Regions from separate parts of the Paenibacillus polymyxa M1 genome, predicted to be linked through region 4. Evidence: riboswitches for the same ligand, from Rfam matches in the RefSeq annotation. Region 4 holds a riboswitch; each other region holds the start of a gene.

What was found. A riboswitch is a leader RNA that binds a small molecule or an ion and turns the genes downstream of it on or off. The one in region 4 is predicted to bind cyclic di-AMP.
Region 1: another riboswitch for cyclic di-AMP. It lies ahead of PPM_RS00530 (C40 family peptidase); the one in region 4 lies ahead of PPM_RS13415 (3D domain-containing protein).
Region 2: another riboswitch for cyclic di-AMP. It lies ahead of PPM_RS21190 (TrkH family potassium uptake protein); the one in region 4 lies ahead of PPM_RS13415 (3D domain-containing protein).
Region 3: another riboswitch for cyclic di-AMP. It lies ahead of PPM_RS06390 (hypothetical protein); the one in region 4 lies ahead of PPM_RS13415 (3D domain-containing protein).

The regions. Positions count from the first base shown of each region.
Region 1 is NC_017542.1:133,418-137,499, forward strand. Features, by position in the region: gene PPM_RS00515 (hypothetical protein) at 1-222, shown strand, start outside; gene PPM_RS00520 (4a-hydroxytetrahydrobiopterin dehydratase) at 340-639, shown strand; gene PPM_RS00525 (GNAT family N-acetyltransferase) at 718-1,224, opposite strand; gene PPM_RS00530 (C40 family peptidase) at 1,528-2,028, opposite strand; cyclic di-AMP (ydaO/yuaA leader) riboswitch at 2,034-2,171, opposite strand; gene PPM_RS00535 (hypothetical protein) at 2,448-3,275, opposite strand; gene PPM_RS00540 (M1 family metallopeptidase) at 3,287-4,082, opposite strand, start outside.
Region 2 is NC_017542.1:4,703,284-4,707,365, forward strand. Features, by position in the region: gene PPM_RS21185 (potassium channel family protein) at 1-676, opposite strand, end outside; gene PPM_RS21190 (TrkH family potassium uptake protein) at 695-2,035, opposite strand; cyclic di-AMP (ydaO/yuaA leader) riboswitch at 2,444-2,596, opposite strand; gene PPM_RS21200 (CPBP family intramembrane glutamic endopeptidase) at 2,858-4,082, shown strand, end outside.
Region 3 is NC_017542.1:1,466,767-1,470,848, forward strand. Features, by position in the region: gene PPM_RS06375 (urease accessory protein UreF) at 1-476, opposite strand, end outside; tRNA gene PPM_RS06380 (tRNA-Leu) at 739-821, shown strand; gene PPM_RS06385 (glutathione peroxidase) at 970-1,455, opposite strand; cyclic di-AMP (ydaO/yuaA leader) riboswitch at 1,920-2,093, shown strand; gene PPM_RS06390 (hypothetical protein) at 2,207-2,602, shown strand; gene kdpF (K(+)-transporting ATPase subunit F) at 2,786-2,863, shown strand; gene kdpA (potassium-transporting ATPase subunit KdpA) at 3,009-4,082, shown strand, end outside.
Region 4 is NC_017542.1:3,042,862-3,046,943, reverse strand. Features, by position in the region: gene PPM_RS13425 (ABC transporter substrate-binding protein/permease) at 1-433, shown strand, start outside; gene PPM_RS13420 (amino acid ABC transporter ATP-binding protein) at 420-1,142, shown strand; cyclic di-AMP (ydaO/yuaA leader) riboswitch at 1,386-1,553, shown strand; gene PPM_RS13415 (3D domain-containing protein) at 1,560-2,228, shown strand; gene PPM_RS13410 (polysaccharide deacetylase family protein) at 2,426-3,232, opposite strand; gene PPM_RS13405 (NADH:flavin oxidoreductase/NADH oxidase) at 3,536-4,082, shown strand, end outside.

The DNA.
Region 1 (4,082 bases), 2.9 Mb from region 4:
GATAGCTATGAATTTTTTGAAATGGAAGCAGAAGATTGGGACAGGCTGGACCCGGTGGGGCGTCAGGAAGTCAATGAAGCTTTGGCAGAAGACCTATTTTATGCATTGGGTACGGAGCCCATAATCACTGTAGGCAGCGGCGTTGTGATTTATGAGCCGGAGCAGCACCGGATCTATGTACTCATCGGAGATGAGGAGCTGACGTCGGTCCCTTTGATTTGAAGGCCGTCTTATGGATTTATCAACGGGGCCGTGGTAATATGTACACCAATATATCGTAGTTTTGGCCGTATGTAAGCGGCTAAAAGGCTTCCGTATAAACGGGGAGGAGTTCGTAACATGCCTTTTACACAAGAAGAGATTGAAGCACATCTGGAGAAACTGGAGGGCTGGGAACTGGAGGAAGGACGTTGGATCGTTCGGAAATATAATTTTTCCAGTTTTATGAAGGGAATTGCATTCGTGGATGAAGTTGCCGCTATATCTGAGGCATTCAATCACCATCCATTTATTACGATTGATTACAAGACCGTGACTCTGCGTTTGACCTCTTGGGACGATGGCGGTATTATGGCCGTAGATATTAAGGAAGCCCAACAATATAATGAAGCTTTTGAAAAAATGCGCAGCAGTCATTGATTTTATAATGATCTGTTGTATATATTAAGAGCGCCTTCGCTACACAACATCGCGGTTGTATAGCGAAGGCGCTCTTATTTATAGAACCCGGTTCTGTTGTTCAGGACGATATACCATACAATAGAACGGTTTTCTGCCATCTGGAGTCTGACGTTCATAGGTATCCGTCAGCTCAAATCCAGCTGCCTTGTAGGCTCGTATAGCCCGCTGATTCCAGGTGAGAACCTCTAGGTCAATTTCATTCTGTGGATGACGTCGTCTGGCTTCCTCGGCAATGGCCCGGACAAAATCGGAGCCTGTGCCATGTCCGCATCTTTCGGGATGCATTCCAAGACCCAGCCGGGTCACACCGACCATAGGAAAATATTGAGCAAATCCCGTCAGCTCATTCTCTTCGTTCAGTACGGCAACATATTGCTCTTGGCGAAGCGTGGGACTTCCAAATTCGACTTCAAGTGCCTTCATTTGTTCCCAGGGAAGCCAGCCGTATATGTTGTAGGGGGGATCATAGCGCCACTCACAGATTTCAGCCGCTTGATGCTCGTCCATCGGTACGATCCGGTAGTTGGATATTGAGGCGGGCACTTTTTCATTCCTCCTTATGCAGGTACTTCAATCATTAACCACAGATTGTAGACAAGTTGTAGGAGAATGGCAAGCGTGTTTATTTCGTACCTAAGTCGGGTATACATTCAATAAGAAGGATTTACTGCTCATATGCTCCCCCAGCGGTGGCGGTAAAACCGACGATGTTCGCTAAAACTGAAACCTTTTGAGGTGTCAGTTCGTCAGTAATGATAATAATTACTGATGTAGTGGACATAAAAAACCGCAATTCGATTCCGGCCAGAATCAAATTGCGGCTAGAGTTAGCTTGCTGTGCGGTAGTTATTCTACGTTGTCGTCATCAGGAATATCTGAAGCTACAGAATGGTAAGCGTCTGTGCTCATAATTCTTTTTGCACCGACATAACGGTTAGCGTAATAATTTTCGTTCAGTGAGCTAACTACTACACCACGTGAAGTCGAGGAGTGGGCGAATTTCCCTTCACCTACGAAGATACCTACATGGGAAACGCCTCTTCCTGTGGTGTTGAAGAACACCAGGTCGCCTGGTCTCATTTCATCGCGGGATACAGAAGCTCCCATTTTGAATTGTGATCCAGATTGATGCGGCAGTTTAATTCCCAGTTTGTTGAATACATACATTGTGAAGCCGGAGCAATCGAATCCCTCGAGTGTAGTACCTCCGCTTCTATAGTTCGTTCCTTTGGCATCTTGGATGACCTGGTCCATCTTAGAGTCTGCAAATGCACTGCTGCCACCGAATGTAAAAGATGTAAAGGCAATGGCGAGACCCATGGCTGCGATCGTTAGCTTCTTCTTCAAAAAAAATATACCCCTTCCAATGCCTGCGAGGTTAGCTTAAGGATTCGGTAGAAGGTTCCCCTATGACCACTCTGTTGCGAGATCAATTCACCCAAACTGGTTCCCCCGCTTCCTAGGTGCCAGGAATTAGGCTTAACTTAAGATGTGCACCTTGGAGAGCAGTATTCACGACAACGATGTTTTTAAGATAAAGGTTACAATAAAGATTACAAAGTTGTTACTATCAGTTCACTGCGATTATTGTAACAAAGACAGCAGGCTTTGGCAAATGTTTCATCGCAAAAAGTTACAAAAAAAATCTGTTCCTAACGCCCTAGGAACAGATTCTGTTAACAGTATTCAGTTATGTGCCGTTTGCACGGGAAAGAAAAAAGTTTTTTCGACAGCTAAAAATGCAGGAGAAAGCATAAAGAGAGGGATTAGCCTCTGCTGGAGATATCGATGTGCCATAGACGATACTGCGAACTGATATGCCACAGCCTGACCAGACTGGTAACAAAATGATACGATTGCTGGAGAATTAGCGCCAACATACCAGTCCAAATTATCGCTACGGTGCCAAATAGACCGAAGACCAGCAGCACACAAGCACCAAGCAAGAGAGATACGCTTACAGCCGGAAGAAGCTGGCGAAAGAAGGCGAGCAGGGACGATAGTATGGCGTGACCACTGACCGAGCCCAGTTGCATATACAGGATGCACTGCCGAATGAACCAACCGTAAGCCACCCACCCAATGGCATAGGGCAACAAATGCAACAGGTAAGAGGAAGATTGCAGCGTTCCTGCTACAATAGGATAGAGTCTCGGTACCACCCAGAAGGCGGGAAGCAGCAGCAAACCCAACTCGATGATGTAATACAACAGAGATGACATACCGTGACGTTTCATCCCCTTGAAGAAGGACAGGCTTTGCGGTTCAGACGCATCGGTATACAGGCTTTGATATATGCCAGCTCTAATGAAGGGAGTGATTAGGACGCGCAATACGGTCGCCCCTAATAGTATCCATAAATACACATGTACTTCCTGGCTGTCCATCAAGGCGATCTGCCCCTCCATCCAAAACAAGGTCTTTCCCAGCTCGTTTTGGCTCTGACCAGGATAACGCAGCAGCAGCGGGACAACGGCCGACTGTACCAGCCGATAGAGAAATACTCCCCACAGCAGACGATACAAAAATAAAATGATAACGATATAAAAGCGTATGCGCACTAGCGCCCAGCCTTCTTTTAAAACAGTCCGCATCTATAGACACCTCACCATGACAGACTTCCAAGCAGTGTCTCCAACAGCTTGGTTACACTCACACTCCAACGGGTTTGTTGCTTTTCGTCCAATTCAGCCTTCAGGCTATTATTAATATGCTTGTTCTCCAGTGCAATAGTGTATAGAGGATCAACGGTCACATAGGACACGGGAGAGGTGCTTTTGAGTCGGAAAGATGTACTTTTGCCCGTACCGTCCCATGCCTTAAATATTGTGGTGCCATCCTTGAAGGTAAATTGAACAGGGATCTTGGGATAATCCGCTCCTTTTTTGCTAAGCGTCACGATTGCTTCATATCCATTCTCCAACTTGCGGTTCGTGATGCGATCGACAGAAAAGTCCGCCATCTGGCCGTCATATACATATTGTTCAAAATAGTGGCTCCATGAGCGTCCAGTCACCCTTTCCACGACACGCTGAAAATCCTGTGAGGTCGGATGCTTGAATCGGTAGGTCTGGACATAGGTTCGCATAATTCGGTCCATTTTTTTCGTACCCACCTGACGTTCAATGCCTCGTAGTACCAGCTTGCCTCGTGAGTAGGCATTTTGTGCATACTCAGCCGACGATCCGTACTTCCAGGATTCGCGGTTTAGGGGCTGTGGAGAAGCTACCTGTCCGGATTGTAATGGCAAGTTGGGGATAAGCCCATATTCTTGCTCCATGAGCCGTTCTTCTGCATAGGAGGTGAAGCCTTCATCCAGCCAGGGCTCCTCAAATTCATTATTGGCTACCATTCCGTAGAAATATTGATGCCCAATCTCATGAACCAGCGTCCGTTCCAGA
Region 2 (4,082 bases), 1.7 Mb from region 4:
AACCCTCTTCATTGACATTAACGACCTCATCCTCAAAGCGGCCGATATTGTCATTGGAGCCGATAATGACCATAATATCGTCTGCTTTCAGCCGATCCATAGCTGTCGGCGCGATCAAGATACCATTCGCCGTATGAAGTGCCACGATGCTGCAACCAAAGCGGGTACGAGCATTTAATTCTGCTAACGTTTTGCCATTCAGACATGCAGGCACATTGAGTTCCACAATGCTGTATTCCTTGGACAGCTCCAAATAATCGAGCAGATTAGGCGTGACCAGCTGATGCGCTACCCGAATACCCATATCTCGTTCCGGATAAATGACTCGGTCCACCCCAAGCTTCTCTAACGCACGCCCATGCAGTACAGATATAGCTTTGGCTACGACTTTTCTCACACCCAGCTCCTTCAGCAAAATGGCGGTCAGGATGCTTACCTGAATATCATCACCAATTGCAACAATGCCGCAATCGAAATTACGGATGCCCAGTGACCGCAACGCATCCTCATCTGTAGCGTCCGCCACGACAGTATGTGTCAGGATCTCACTCATACTGTCTACAACATCCTCATTCCGATCAATGCCAAGCACCTCGCACCCCATATCCACCAATTGCAAAGCCAGGCTTGAGCCAAACCGTCCCAGGCCAATGACTACAAACTGCTGCGTTTTCATATCTACTCGAAAACTCCCTTACCCTATAATTATTTTACCTTCTGGATGACGATACAATTCCTTACCCTTTTTCGGTCCCAGTGCATAAGCTAGCGTGAGTGGACCCAGCCTGCCTGCAAACATCGTCAGAGTAATCACCAGCTTGCCTACAACTGACAAATCAGGTGTAAGCCCCATAGACAGCCCTACTGTACCAAATGCAGACACTGTCTCGAACAAGATCATTAGAAAATGATGATCTTCGGTTGCGGACAGAATCATCGTCACCCCAATCACGAACAGCAGCCCCAGCAAGGTAATGGTCAAAGCCTTATAAATTCGTGCCTGCGCAAGTCGGTACCGAAACAGCACAATATCTTCCCGTCCCCGCAGCATCGAAAACACCGCTCCAATGAGCAGGGCAAATGTAGTGGTCTTAATCCCGCCCCCAGTGGAGCCAGGCGAAGCTCCAATAAACATAAGTATGATGATAAAAAACTGCGTAGCCTGCCGCAAGCCTGCAATGTCCAGCGTGTTGGCACCTGCGGTACGTGGAGTAACGGACTGGAATAAAGAACCCAGCAGTTTACCACCCCAATCAAGCGAGCCAAGCGTCTTTGGATTCGTAAACTCAAATACAAAAATGACGAGCGTCCCGACGACAATCAGAGCAGCTGTCATGCTGAGTACCACCTTGGTATGTAAGGATAGTCTCTTACGCTTACGATAATCTGCCAGGTCTGACATCACTACAAAACCAATACCACCCGAAATAATGAGAAACATGGCTGTAAAATTAACAATCGGATCATATACATAACCTGTCAGGCTGCGAAATTCACCGAATAAATCAAAACCAGCATTATTAAACATGGAAATGGCATGCCAAATTCCAAAATAAATCGCCCTGCCGACAGGCATATCAAATGACCAGCGAATCGAAAAAATAGCTGCACATACGCCCTCAATCATCAGCGAGTACCATAGCACCTTGCGGATCAATCCAACAATTCCTTCGACAGAGGTCTGATTCATCGCTTCTTGCAAAATAAGGCGCTCCCGCAAGGAAATGCGACGTTTGAACACCAGCGCGATCAAGGTAGCCATGGTCATAAAGCCAAGACCACCGATCTGGATCAGCGCAACGATAACGATTTGACCAAAGGTTGTAAAAAAGAGCCCTGTATCCTTAACGACAAGTCCGGTTACACAGGTCGCGGATGCGGCAGTAAACAAAGCGTCTATAAACGCAAGTGGTTTTCCTGTTGTATTAGAGATGGGCAGCATTAACAATAAACTACCTATTAGAATGATAATGGCAAAGCCTGCAACGAATATCTGCGGTGGAGAAAGCCGAAGCCAGCGTGCATTGGGATTCATCTATTCATCACTTCTCTCCTAATCCTTAAAACTATAAAAACAGTGACTTAATACGGTGTAAGCCCGCTACGCGTTCCATTTATCTTCCGATCGTCGTTGCCCCTGATTTTTTTGATTTTCCAAACCTTAAGTAGCTATAATTAGCATTCCCTGAATACAGGAAGAATGCATGTCAAACACTACTCGGCTCCCTGTGCTATTGGCGAGCAGCAGCGAAGGGGGCAGAATTGTTCTGAAGAAGCGAAGCGTTTGCCTTTATCTCCGGATTTTAACCATTAAAGGGTTTATACAATCAAAAAAATCCGGGGATAACTGCAATTGGAAGAATAATCTGAACCCGCAGCGGTCTAACCAATCCAAACACTTTTATACACACAAAAAAAGACACCGGAAAACCGAGTGCCTGACTTGGTTCCTGCCCACAGCCTACGAGGTTAGCTGACGGATTCGGACAGCACAGTATGCCCTATTTACACTTCCGGTCCATCAGGATCGGCTGTAAAATTCACCCCAGTAACATGGTTCCCCCGTTTTCTCATAGAAATTCGGCTTAAATGTATATCATTACCCATATATTTCATAGGCATTGCCTCAAGATTATAATCCTTCTCTATCCAGATCACAAAACCGATTTCGCCGAAAAAACGTGAAATTGGCTTTAATTCGCGAATAGACATCGATTAATCACAGCTTATCTAATTTTATTAAAACTTTAAAGTGCTTTCACTCTATTTTCATGAATATCGCTGGTCTGTTGGCGGGAACCTGTGCAGTATGATATCTTTAATGGATGTTCTTATTTACAGATTAAGGAGGAAACTCATGAATCCTATCGGGAAACCGGTCGTGCTCACGGCCAACTTCAAAAAATTAGGCTTGCTGGGCGGGGTTGGCCTGATTTGCTTTTTTATCTTTCAATTGCTTATTCCCTCAATTAGCAATCCAAGTCCGGAATCATTGATGAATGCAAAGGTCATCAGCAAACAAGAAGCGGTCATACACGCCCTGGACTTTGCCCGTTCCGAGCTGGGCTATACGGAATCACAGCCAGAGAAGCCCGTCGTAACCTATCAGGCTGAAACAGATTTGTACGGTTATTTATCCAGAGAAAAATTGGTTCAAGAGTACGATCGTACATGGAAAAAAAATTATCCTTATGAAACCTTTCGGGTTGATTTGCCTGACTCCTCAGCGAAGGGCAAGCTGCAAATCCATGTGGATTTATCCACTGGGAAGGTCGTTAGCTTTAAACGGATCACCTCCAGCACCAATTACACACAGGCTGATGTTTCTACAGATGAACAAGCACGAAGCAGACTTGTACGTGTAGCTGAGGGTGACATGACGCTCGAAGCCAAGGAACAGGCTGCAGCAATATGGATCAAACGCTTTGGCTTTAAGCCATCTGAATTGAAGCTCGCGACCACTGAGGGGGAAGGTGGATTAAAATATACCGTGGACGAAAAGAAAATCGGCGCCTCGGTACTTACGCTGGCTTTTACTTTTGAAGACGGGGATGTTCGCTCGTTTACCCAAAGCTTTTCGGCCCCTTCGTCCTATACCGACTATGTTAAAAAGCAAACATACTGGGCGAATTGGATGACTTATGCGGGTTATGCCCTATTTAGCTTTGTCCTGGGCGTACTTGCCATTGTGTATGCGTCACTCACTCGACGACATACTTCATTTGTTCGTGGTATTATTCTGTCCATTGTATACTTTATTGCTAGTATAGCTGGGACAATGAACATGCTACCTTTATTGCAAGCTGAAGCAGGCAGTAAGGGCATGCTTTTATTTCTTATGGTATTCCAGGTTGGTGTTACCTTCTTCATGGCTGTAGCTATCTATTTCTCCTTGGTAGGCGGTGACGGGCTTATGCGTCAGGTTGGACTAAATGCATGGCCACGTGCTAAAGAGCCAGGCTACGGACTGTATGTGCTTCGCAGTATGTATGTCGGTTACTTGTGGGCCTTCATTTTACTGGGCGTACAATCCATTTTGTTCTTTGTATTGGAGCGCACATTTAATACGTTCTCCACTACAG
Region 3 (4,082 bases), 1.6 Mb from region 4:
CAGAAGGATACCGCTGTGGCAAAATAGCCGTGAATGGTCTGTTCTATATCGGTTCCGAGAAGGAAGTTAATCCAAGTGTGGACAGTAGCGAGTGTGCCAATTGCATTGTATTGAGTGAGTGTGTCTTCCAGTTGGTCAAATGCAAGCCAAGGATAAAGAGCCTTGGTGAGCTTGAGCAGACGCTGGCCAGAAAGTCGCGATTTTTTCACATACTGCGAGGAAGGATGTTGGGTGTACAGCATTTTATCAATAAGGGCGATCCGCCAACCGTCATTCTGCTGGATGGCTGCATACAGACTTTTGATGGCCATGCCGTCAAGGGTTGTAATTTGAGGATACCAATCGTCTCGCATAAAATGTTTCAGATCCTGTAGACTGTTCAAGTTTCCGTTACGGAAACGTTCATCCAGTCCGTAGAAACGGGTAAAACCACCAATGGGTAGGGAAGGGTCCAACAACAATGCGTAGTTTAGCAATCGGTTACCTTTATGCAGGATGGTTCGCCTCCTTGAGGTGAATATTTGTGTCAGTTTATTTGACTCTAATCTTATTTATATAATAATAGTTCAATTATTTATGTAATATATATTTACACTTTGAGCTCTTTCATGTCAAATTAAATAATTTTATTGCTTATATATGTTATATAAAGTTACACTAAAATAATTATAATATTATTGTTTACAAATTGTTGCTGAGAGAGTATAATAAATCCGTTGCCTCAATACATTATGACATGCGGTCGTGGTGGAATGGCAGACACGCTATCTTGAGGGGGTAGTGGGCGTACGCCCGTGGAGGTTCGAGTCCTCTCGACCGCATTATGTGTAATACCCAGTTGAAAAAGCATCCTGACACGTTTTACGTGAAGGGGTGCTTTTTTCGTTAAATATTTTTCGTTATATCATTCTGTTACAGAAGCGGTCATATGGACAGCGGACCGCTCGTTAACTGTAATGAAGAAAGATGTCAGTTTTTCCGCAAAAGCTTCTCTATATCTCCTATAAGCTTATCTGGAGTGGTTTGCGGCGCATAACGCTTAAATACGTTACCTTCTCGTGTAATTAAGAATTTAGTGAAATTCCATTTGATCGCTTTGGAGCCTAATACTCCCGGAGCAGTGTGGGTCAGGTAGCGAAATAGAGGATGTGCCTGATCACCGTTGACATCTGTCTTGGCGAACATGGGGAAGGTCACACCGTAATTGATTTGGCAAAACTCAGAGATCTCCTCGCTGGAGCCCGGCTCTTGTTTGGCGAACTGGTTGCTGGGAAATCCCAAAATTTCGAGCCCCTGTTCATGATACTGGTCATATAGCTCTTGTAGCGCCTTGTACTGGGGGGTTAACCCACATTTGCTGGCAGTATTCACGATAAGAAGAACTTTCCCTTCGTAGGTGGATAATGGAATTTGTGCCCCTTGTAGGGTCTGTGCATCATATTTATATACGCTCATGATATCCCTCCTTATTCAATATTCTGCAATTAAATTGTAAACAACTCAACAAGGGGTTGCAAGTCCGGAAGAGTATACGGGCATTGGACCATTGTAAAATCGTCTTTTGTTCAAAACGGTAAATCGCACTTCAAATGGAGCTAATTGAGGTGTTTCTTCTCATAAAAACGGGTTCAATCGGTAATTATCTGGCACGTATAGCGTATTTTCTTTCCTTTTTGCAAATAAGAAGTAACTAAGCCATACCCTACGCCAATATTGACATGCCTTTCATTTTCAAAAAGGGGTGAAATACAGAGTTTTAAAGAGATACGAGAAGCATAGCTGCCTTGTAAGCGTTATTCTTAATCTCCTATGCTCTAAAGGGTGGTTTATAGCCCCGCCGTTGAGCTTTACAGTCTTCCTTGCACGGGTGTATGATTCAAGACGTAATTTCAAATTAACACCAATGAAGCAACAACGAATTGTCTAAAGCGCTGAATTTTGCAGTTGCAAAAGCGGGGGAACCAACGAGTATGTACGGTTTTGCAAGCCGTGTGTGTCTCATGGGGTGAATTTTCCGGCCAAGTGCCGTAAATAGGGCGACTCTCACGTCCGAATCCGACAGCTAACCTCGTAAGCGTACAGGGAGAGGCAACAAACCGCCGTGTGCAACCATGGTTTATTTTATCATGGAATGTATGAAGCCGGAGGAAGCCTTTTTCCTTCGGCTTCTTTTTGTTGTCTTTTTATACCGGGAGAGGAGCTACTGATGGAAGGTCGGTTAATTATTGTCACTGCACCGAATGAAGCGGGCAGAAGTTTTGTGAAATTGCTTATGTTCAAAAAACTGGCGTTTGCAGTTCTCACAAATAGCACTCAGGAGGAACGACAGCTCAAAAAAATGGGTGTGGAGCACATTGTGCGCATCAATACGATGCAAGCGGGAAAATGGAATTTTCCTAGTAAAGAAATTGGGAGTGTGTATTTGTTCGAAAACAGCTTGAATCTGACTTGCCGTTTCCTGCAAATATGTCGGCCACTAACATCAGAATTGATCTATGTTATTACGCACGGCTGTAATCCACAAGGAATTTATCGGGGATTGGGAGCGGACCATGTGATCTACACATTGAACGGAGAGGTGGGTTTCCTGCTGAACGGATAAGCACTTATAACATAGCTGGTTTATGATTTTATGATGGAATCAAAAGGACAATCTGAGGAGCGATACGGAGGATAGGAACATGATGGATTTATACATGCTGCTCGTAATGGCTGTGAGTTATGGAGTGATATTACTGTTTATACGCTGGTGTGATGCGCAGACCTCAAAAGGAGGGCGAAGAGGATGATCGTTGTGCTAGGGCTCACGGTTATTGTGTTCGTGTATTTAATCTATGCACTCCTGAATCCTGAAAAGTTCTAGTCAACTATAGGATCGAGCAGGCGGGAACAGCAGATCAAGAATGAAGCATCAGAGGTGTAGATTTTCGCAAACGTGTGCACTCAATGGATGTTCTGAATCAGGTCTGTTGTTCCAAATGCAGGAGCATTATAAGGAGGAATAGAGGATGGAGCTACTGCAAATTGGAGTTGTGATCGTCATATTGCTGCTCTTGGTAAAGCCGGTGGGCACCTATATGTATCACGTATTCTCGAATGAACCGAATCGGACGGATCGGATTTTTGGTGAAACGGAAAAGCCGATTTATAAGGTTGTAGGCTTGAAGAAACAGGACAGCATGCGTTGGACCACGTATGCTATGAGTTTCATTGCAACCAATGTGGTGCTTGTGGGGATCAGCTACCTGCTATTGCGCTTGCAGGCTATACTCCCAGGCAATCCGGTTGGAAACAGTAATATGGAAGCATCATTGGCCTTTAATACGGTAATCAGCTTTATGACCAATACGAATCTCCAACATTATAGCGGAGAAAGCGGGCTTACGTATCTGACACAGATGGCGTTCGTCACGATGATGATGTTTACTTCGGCTGCTTCGGGGTTTTCGGTTGCTGCGGCTTTTATGAGGGGATTGACGCGGCGCGGTGAAGGACTGGGTAATTTTTTTCAAGATTTTATTAAAGCCAACATACGGATTTTTCTGCCGCTTGCCTTTGTACTTACGCTGGTGCTGGTGGGACTAAAAGTACCACAGACGCTACAGTCCACGGCGGATATTACGACTTTAAGCGGTACACAGCAGCAGATTGCTATGGGACCTATTGCCTCATTGGAATCCATCAAGCATTTGGGCACGAACGGGGGCGGTTTTGCGGGAGCTAATTCTGCTCATCCTTTTGAGAATCCAAGTCCTTGGACGAACGTACTGGAAATTTTAGCAATGTGGGTAATGCCGGCTTCGCTGCCGTATACTTTTGGATTGTTTGCCCGTAATCGCAAGCAGGGCTGGATTATTTTTAGCTCGATGATGGTCTTGTTCCTTATTTTTCTATCCATAACGTATGTGTCGGAGAAGACAGGTAATCCGTTAATCCAGGCACTGGGTATGGATGCATCTCAGGGAAGCATGGAAGGGAAAGAGGTTCGTTTCGGCATTGGACAATCGGCACTATTCACTGCGGTTACAACAGCGGCAACGACAGGTTCGGTCAATAATATGCATGATACACTGACCCCGCTA
Region 4 (4,082 bases):
TGCTTTGACGTTGGGGGTTAATTTTACGCCACTTCAGTCCGGTATAATTACGTTGTCTCTGAATAGTTCGGCATATTTGGCTGAAATTTTCCGTGCTGGTATTCAGGCAGTAGACCGTGGACAGATGGAAGCTGCCCGCTCGCTCGGGATGGGACGAGGCAAAGCAATGCGTCATGTCATTTTACCGCAAGCATTTAAATCTATATTGCCTGCTATTGGTAATGAGTTCATTACGATCATTAAAGAATCATCAATTATTTCGACCATTGGGATGGTGGATATTATGTATCAAGCCCAGGTCATTAAGAATATTACCTACGAAGGCTTGAGTCCGTTCGTAATCGCAGCCGCCATTTATTTTGTAATGACATTCAGCTTATCTAAGCTGTTGGGTTTATGGGAAAGGAAGTTGAGAGCCAGTGATCACCGTTAAACAACTGCGTAAATCATTCGGTAAGAATGAAATTTTAAAAGGCATTGATATAGATATCGCCAAAGGTGAAGTAGTCGTCATTATCGGTCCGAGTGGTTCAGGAAAAAGTACGTTTTTGCGTTGTATGAATCTGTTGGAACAGCCAACAGAAGGGGAAATTTTGTTTGAGGGTGAGCCGATTACGGCCCGTGGTCATAATATTAATGCGACTCGGGAGAAGATGGGGATGGTTTTCCAGCATTTTAATCTGTTTCCGCATAAAACAATACTGCAGAATCTGACGCTTGCACCAACGCAGGTGAAAAAGCAGTCGGGGAAAGAAGCGGAGAAAATTGCGCTGGAGCTCCTGCGGACCGTGGGTCTTGAGGATAAGAAGAATACCTACCCGAACCAGTTATCTGGCGGTCAAAAACAACGTATTGCGATAGCACGTGCTTTGGCCATGCAGCCGCACGTAATGCTGTTCGATGAGCCTACTTCTGCTCTTGACCCTGAAATGGTTGGAGAGGTTCTGGACGTGATGAAGAAGCTCGCTGAGGGCGGCATGACGATGGTGATCGTGACGCATGAAATGGGCTTTGCCCGTGAGGTAGGGGATCGAATCATCTTTATGGACAACGGTCAAATTATAGAACAAGGTACGCCTGAGCAAGTATTCGGTACTCCAAGCCATGACCGTACCCGTGATTTTCTTGCTAAAGTGCTGTAAGAAAATGCTTTTATGAAATATTAACAAAGCCCTCTCGTGATGATGTTTCACGGAGGGCTTTTCTCTTTTTGTCACCATATCTCCATATTTTCGTAACAGAAAACGGATTCTTGATGACAAAATTGTAATGAGTATAGTATGATATTCAAGGTTACCAACATTTTCATGCAGATAAGGTTACAAAATTGTGATATTATGCAGTGAGCCAAAACTTACCGGGGCAGCAGTAATGATAATAAATACTCAGGTGCTGGGCTCAAACCATGGGAAGTGCGGGGGACGTAACAACGGCAATGATTCCAATGCATCATAAGATGTTGTGGATATGCCTAGGGGTGAATTGCACAAGCATAGGGCTTCTCCTGAGTCCGAATCCGACAGCTAACTTCGCAGGCATAACAGAGGAGGTACATATCTTTGAAACATTTAAAACATATTGGACAAACTATGAAATTTGCGGTGCTTGCTGCAGCTATTGCAGGGCTGGCACAGACAGCTGGAGTAGCAGATGCTGCTTCGCTTCATACTGCCAAAGAAGGCGATACCTTCTTTTTGCTTGCTCAACGTTATGGGGTATCAGTAGATGAGTTGACGAAGGCTAACCCGGATATTGCGTCCAACAACATATATGCAGGTCTGCAAATTAAAGTGCCAGACGAAAAAAGTGTAAAGGCGGCTTCGGATTCGAAGCCACAGCTTCTTACAGAGAAAGCACCAGCGAATGAGAAGCCAACAATTGAAGCATGGGGCAAAACATTCAATTACAGTAAAGTAGTTGATGTTAAAGCTACAGCATATTCTGCCGCAGCTGATGAAAATGGCAAATGGGGTGCGGTCGATTATTACGGCAATCCGCTTAAGCTAGGTACAATTGCGGTAGACCCGAAAGTCATTCCTATGGGAACAAAGGTGCTAGTTACAGGTTATTCCCATCCCGGATTGCCAGATCATTCTTTTGTGGCCGTTGCCCGTGATCAGGGCAGTGCTATTACCGGAAAGCGGATTGATATCTTTATCCCTGGCAATAAATCATTCGTGAACGACTTCGGCTTCCAGAATGTGAAACTGTACGTCATTGATAAATAGCATTGTGCTTATGTATGATTTGATTAAACATAATATAAGTTATGTAAACTTGATCTATCATACAACATATAACTGGGACGACTTTTTATTAGGCCCGGTCGTTTATCGCTAAAAAAGGCTGTCTTACAAGCAGAAGCATTCTGCTCGTTAAGGCAGCCTTTTTACGTTGTTGGTATATTTGAAGCTTAGACATACTGTTATTTTCGTTCCGATGTGTGAAGTAGCCGGGGGACAGTGACAAATTTGTAGCCCTTAGCTTTTAGAGAGTGGATTAGACCCGGCAAAGCTTGGACAGTGCCTTGCAAGTTGGAACTTTGACCTCCACCTGCATGCATTAAAATAATGGAGCCAGGTCTGGTAGCCGGGATCACGTTGCGCTGAATTTGTGTTTTGCTTAATCCCTTCCAGTCTAGAGAGTCCACATTCCAATTGACGATCATGTACCCATGACGACGTGCCCACTGGATTTGAGGCTCCGTGATTTCACCATAGGGTGGTCGTATCAATCTGGGTCGAAAACCTATGCTGGCTTCTAAAATGCGTTCTGTTTTTGTAATCTGGTGGCGAAAACGTTCTGGTGTGGCCTTCCTGAAATCCGGATGAGTATAGGAATGGTTTCCTATAGCATGACCTTCGCGGATGATGCGGCGTATGATCCCCGGATGCTTTTCCGCACGGTGGCCGACGATAAAAAAGGTAGCTTTGATACCGTTTGCGTGTAATACGTCCAAAACCTGCGGCGTATACCTTGAATCGGGCACATCATCAAAGGTTAAGGCAATTTGGCGGGTGTGCGGGCCGCACATTTTAAAAATGTCCGCATGCTTTTTTCGTAGCATCGCTAATGTTGGAGTAGCTCGATCTTTACTTTGATATACCGAAGTAGCGGCAGCAGCTTCCTTGGGATGGGGCGTTCCGATGTTAGGAGGCGTGTCCGCGTGAACGGGAAAACTTGAAAATGCTAGTAACAGTGCTAAACATGGCAACACTCCCCTGTACCGCATTTGTATTCCCCCTTTCCGTGCAGTGGTACCTAGTGGTGCTCTCAGCTATTATGTACCTGTCCTATTAAAATTATGCTGGTGATTGAGTGAAGCCCTACACGGCTGAAGAGAAGTACATCATGAAGCGGGTATCCGTGAAGATGACGAAGTAAACGTACATTTTCTCTTAAACATGACCGAAAACTGAAGCATTTTCGCAAGTTTTAGCCTTACAAAGGATTCGGTATACCGTGACAGCTGGTGTATAATGGGGATGCTATTCATAATGATACATACTTGGAATTGAGGGAAGGATGGATAAAAGTGACCGACTTGTTTACTCCTTATCAATTAAAGGGGCTTTCATTAAAAAATCGGATTGTCATGCCCCCAATGTGCCAATACAGCGTGGAGGCCAAGGACGGCAAACCGACGGATTGGCATTATGTCCATTATGTGAGTCGCGCGGTAGGAGGGACTGGGCTCATAATTGTGGAAATGACAGCGGTTCATCCGGATGGACGCATTACGGATCGTGATTTGGGCATTTGGAGTGACGAACATAATCCTGCATATCGCAAAATTGTAGAGGAAGTCCACAAGTATGGTGCCAAAATTGCCATTCAATTAGGCCATGCCGGACGCAAGGCCGAGGATGCTGAGACACCTGTAGGCCCGTCCTCGATCCCCTTTAGTGAACGCTTTAAAGATCCCCACACTTTGACGAGAGCAGAAGTCAAGGAACTGGTTCAGGCCTACAAAGAGGGGGCTCGCCGGGCGGTAGAAGCTGGTTTTGACACGGTAGAGATTCATGGTGCTCACGGCTATCTGATCCATCAATTTCATTCCCCTTTAACCAATACCAGAGAAG